Regions from separate parts of the Streptomyces sp. NPDC059248 genome, predicted to be linked through region 2. Evidence: riboswitches for the same ligand, from Rfam matches in the RefSeq annotation. Region 2 holds a riboswitch; the other holds the start of a gene.

Region 1 (2,448 bases), on a different contig from region 2:
GGCGGGGGCCGCGGGCACGGGTGCCGGTGGTGGCGGTGGAGATGGGGTCGGGGAGGCGGCCCGCGGCCCCCGCCCCGCGGATGCCGCGGCCGGGTCCGGGGCCGCTCCGGAGGCCCCCGCGGAACCCTCCGTACGGCAGTGGTCCCCCGGGCAGGACGTCACCCATGCGGTACACGGCCCCGGATGGGTGCACGGCAGCGGGCTGGGCCGGGTCACCGTGCGGTTCGAGGTGCCCCGGGGGCCGGTCGGGCGGGTAAGGACGTTCCGGGTGGAGGACCCGGAACTGACCCCATCCGACCCGCTGCCGCTGGTGGAACGGCCGCCGGATCAGCCGGTGGATCGGCCGGGGGAGCCGCCCGGTGGGCCGTCCTCGCCGGCGACCGTACCGAAGGAGCGGTCGGGGACCGGGCCGGACGACGCCGGGGGAGAGGGCGGCGCGGACGGGGCGGAGACCTCGATGCCGTAATGACGGCAGAGCTGGAGCTCCTGGGCGGGTGAGAGATGGCGGCCGACGCCGAAGTCCGGCGCCGTCTTGATCAGCGACCGCTCGAAGGGGACCCGGAGGGTGTCCTCGACGACGGTGCTCGGGGCGAGGGGGACGAAGGAGTCCCGGCCGAAGAGCCCGGTCCGGACGGCCGCCCAATCGGGTGAGCCGGTGGCGTCGTCGAGATACACCTCGTCGACGGTCCCTATCCGCACACCGTCGCGGTCGTACGCCTTGCGGCCGATCAGGCTCCGCGGATCGATATCGGTCTGCACGGTCCCTCCAGAAGGTCGTACCTGCTGCCGGAAAAGCCTGACGAACACCGAAAGCCCTCAAACACCACGAAAAAGCACATCGTGGTCGTCGGCCACTCGAGCGATCACGGGCCTCACCTGCCGAAGAGTGCGCTGGTAGGCTGGCAGCGGCTGCTGACCCCGCGCGGGAGAGCCCACCGGCAGGTCGACGGTGGCGCCGAAGGAGCAACTCCTCCCCGGAATCTCTCAGGCACCCGTACCGCGTGGACGAGGTCACTCTGGAAAGTGGAGTGGGTGCCGGACGGCATCCGCTCACACCGACGGTGAAAGCCGGCCCGCCCCCGCCACGGGCGGACGGTGAAGCTCTCAGGTTGAGATGACAGAGGGGGAGGCCATCCCGGGCATCCGCCGGGGTGCCCCTCACCGGGTCGTCACTGACCAGGAGGCCGCCTGTATGACCGCCAACCGCATCTCCCTCCGGGAACTGGAGCGGGGAATCCCCTTCGAGCAGCGCCACATAGGACCCGACGCCGAGGCCCGGGCCAAGATGCTGGCTCAGGTGGGCTACGGGTCGCTGGACGAGCTGACCGCCGCCGCGGTACCCGATGTGATCAAGAGCGTCGGGGCGCTGGGTCTGCCCGACGCCAGGACCGAGCCCGAGGTGCTCGCCGAGCTCCGCGCGCTCGCCGACCGCAACACCGTACTGACGTCGATGATCGGCCTCGGCTACTACGGCACCTTCACCCCGCCGGTGGTGCTGCGCAATGTCATGGAGAACCCCTCCTGGTACACCGCGTACACCCCCTACCAGCCGGAGATCTCCCAGGGCCGGCTGGAGGCGCTGCTGAACTTCCAGACCATGGTCGCCGATCTGACCGGTCTGCCGACCTCCGGCGCCTCCCTCCTCGACGAGGGCACGGCCGCCGCCGAGGCCATGGCGCTCTCCCGCCGGATCGGCAAGGTCAAGGACGGCGTCTTCCTCGTCGACGCCGACGTCCTGCCGCAGACGCTGGCCGTGATCGAGACCCGGGCCGAGCCCACCGGGGTGGAGGTCCTCGTCGCCGATCTGAGCGACGGCATCCCCGCCGACGTCGCCGAACGCGGAGTCTTCGGCGTCCTCCTCCAGTACCCGGGCGCCTCCGGGGCCGTACGCGACCCGCGCCCCGTGATCGAGCGGGCGCACGAGCTGGGCGCGGTCGTCACCGTCGCCGCCGACCTGCTCGCCCTCACCCTGCTCACCTCCCCCGGCGAACTCGGCGCGGACATCGCCGTCGGCACCAGCCAGCGGTTCGGCGTCCCGATGGGCTTCGGCGGTCCGCACGCCGGATTCATGGCGGTCCGCGAGAAGTTCGCCCGCAACCTGCCGGGCCGCCTCGTCGGTGTCTCCGTCGACGCGGACGGCGACCGGGCGTACCGCCTCGCCCTCCAGACCCGCGAGCAGCACATCCGCCGTGAGAAGGCCACCAGCAACATCTGTACCGCTCAGGTGCTGCTCGCGGTGATGGCCGGGATGTACGCCGTCTACCACGGCCCCGACGGACTGCGCTCCATCGCGCGGCGCACCCACCGCTACGCCACCCTGCTCGCCGCGGGTCTGGCGGCGAGCGGGGCGGAGATCGTCCACGACACGTACTTCGACACCGTGACGGTACGCGTACCCGGCCGGGCCGCCGATGTGGTCGCCGCCGCGCGCGAGGGCGGGGTCAACCT
Region 2 (2,448 bases):
GTGCCGTCGCCCGCGACCACCGGATATCCGGCGCGCGGCACCCGGCGGCCGTCGGCGACGAGTCCGACGAGGGTACGGGGCGGGGCGCTCGCGGCCCGCTCGGCGGCGGCCTCCAGCGCCTTGCGGCCCACGAAGTCGCCCTCCTTCTCGAACTTCACCACCCGGCCGAGCCCGGCGTCGAAGGGGGTGAGCTCCGTGGTCAGCTCGTTCCCGTACAGCGGCATGCCCGCCTCCAGGCGCAGCGTGTCGCGGCAGGACAGGCCGCAGGGCACCAGACCAGCGGAAGCGCCCGCCTCGGTCAGCGCCCGCCACAGCCCCTCCGCGTGCTCCGGCGCGACGAAGAGTTCGAAACCGTCCTCGCCGGTGTATCCGGTACGGGCGATCATCGCCGGGACACCGGCGACGGTGCCCGGCAGCCCCGCGTAGTACTTCAGCCCGTCGAGGTCGGCGTCGGTGACGGCGGCCAGGATCCCGGGGGACTCGGGCCCCTGGACCGCGATCAGGGCGAAGGCGTCACGGTCGTCGCGGACCTCCGCGTCGAAGCCCGCCGCCCGCTCGGTCACCGCGTCGAGGACGGTCTGCGCGTTGCCCGCGTTGGCCACCACCAGATACTCGGTGGCCCCCGTGCGGTAGACGATCAGGTCGTCGAGGATCCCGCCGTCCTCGCGGCAGATCATGGTGTAGCGGGCCCGGCCGGGACCGATGGTGGAGATATTGCCGACCAGGGCCTGGTCCAGCAGGGCCGCGGCCTCCGGGCCGAAGACGGTGATCTCGCCCATGTGGGAGAGGTCGAAGAGCCCGGCCCGGGTGCGTACGGCCTGGTGCTCCTCCCGCTCACTCGCGTACCGCAACGGCATGTCCCAGCCCGCGAAGTCGGTCATCGTCGCACCCAGGGAGCGGTGCAGGGCGTCGAGGGCGGTACGGCGGGGGACGGTGCTCATGGACGGTTACTCCCAGGGCAGGGCGGAAGACATGACGACGAGGACGTTCCTCCCCATCTGTCATCGGAACCTGAGAGGTTCGTCGCGAGACGTCGTACGGATGGCCGTACGGACGGTCGTGACTTGCACCTTGGGTGGAGCCGGAGGACCGGCCCGCTTTTCAGATCTGCCTCGTCGCGCGCGGTACGGGGCCTGAGAGATTCAAGGGAGGAACTTGCTCCTTCGGCGCCCGGAGCCGAGTCCGGGTCTCTCCCGCGCGGATTTAACCGGCCGGTATGCAGTTGGCGGGCACATCATTGCACGCAGACCGGGAAGTCCGGGAGCCCCGGCGGCGTTGTTCTCCTGCGTGGACACCTGGTCACAGTCCCGTACGGGAACCGCGCGACGGGCCGGGCCGGTCCTACCCGGGAGAGGCGTGCGCCGGGCGCACGGCCGGGGCACGAGAGGCGCAGCCGGGAAACAGAAGGGAAATGCCGGAAAAAACGCTCGCATCTCATTACCATTTCTTTACGGTCCATTGACGCTCCATGGGCATAGGTGTGGGTGACCTGACATGGGGGAGGAGGGTGTGATGACGTTGCAGCGCTCCAGTGCCTACGCCACGACCACGGGGGTGCCGGCCCAGCCACAAGCGCCCGCGCGGGAGCGGTTCCGGGCCGCCGTACCACCGGTGCTGCGCGATCTGCGAGCCCGCGAGGGCCGCGGCCCGCACGGGCTCACCTTCGCCGCCGGAGACCTGGTAGTGGTCTCCGGACTGCCCGGAAGCGGGAAATCCACCCTGATCAAACGGACCGCCGCGGCCTCCGCCGTGGACTCCCAGGACACCCGCGACCGCTGGGACACCAGCCTGCCGCGTCTCCTCCCCTACGCCCTCTACCGGCCCTTCGTCCGGCTCGCCCACTACGCCGGACTGCGCCGCGCCCTGCGCGGCGGCGAGAGCGTCGTCGTCCACGACTGCGGCACCCAGACCTGGGTCCGCCGCTGGCTCGCCCGCGAAGCCCGGCGCCGCGGCACCGGCCTCCACCTCGTGCTCCTCGACGTCCCGCCCGCCGTCGCCCGCCAAGGCCAGCGCGAACGCGGCCGGGGCGTCTCCGGATACGCCTTCGCCCGGCACCGCAGGGCCGCCGGACGGCTGATCTCCGACGCCGAGGAGGGCCGCGCCCCCACCGGCTGTGCCTCCGTCATCCTGCTGGACCGCCCGGCGGCCGGCGCCCTCGCCCGGATCTCCTTCACCCCCCGGTAGCCGGCGAGCGGCAGGCCCTATTGTCGTCCCCGGACCGAGGACCGGACCGAGGACCGGACCGGACCGGACCGGACCGAAGAGGGGACCCGACCCGGACATCGGGCCGGGGGAGAGGGCGAACAGGGATGAACGTGCCGGAGCGGCTGGACGAGCGGCGGCAGTACGACGGGCCGTACGACAGGCCGTACGACGGAACCACCGGCGAACGGACCGCCGGAGACACCGGAGCGGGCGAACCCACCGCGCCGTACCCGGCCTGGCCGG

What was found. A riboswitch is a leader RNA that binds a small molecule or an ion and turns the genes downstream of it on or off. The one in region 2 is predicted to bind glycine.
Region 1: another riboswitch for glycine. It lies ahead of gcvP (aminomethyl-transferring glycine dehydrogenase); the one in region 2 lies ahead of gcvT (glycine cleavage system aminomethyltransferase GcvT).

Annotation. Positions count from the first base shown of each region.
Region 1 is NZ_JBHYZV010000085.1:10,005-12,452, forward strand. It holds partial or broken gene ACFXG1_RS27905 (DNA polymerase IV) at 1-436, shown strand, start outside; gene ACFXG1_RS27910 (PRC-barrel domain-containing protein) at 328-759, opposite strand; glycine riboswitch at 914-1,010, shown strand; gene gcvP (aminomethyl-transferring glycine dehydrogenase) at 1,193-2,448, shown strand, end outside.
Region 2 is NZ_JBHYZV010000109.1:5,423-7,870, reverse strand. It holds gene gcvT (glycine cleavage system aminomethyltransferase GcvT) at 1-941, opposite strand, end outside; glycine riboswitch at 1,113-1,206, opposite strand; gene ACFXG1_RS30400 (AAA family ATPase) at 1,513-2,184, shown strand; gene ACFXG1_RS30395 (enhanced serine sensitivity protein SseB) at 2,310-2,448, shown strand, end outside.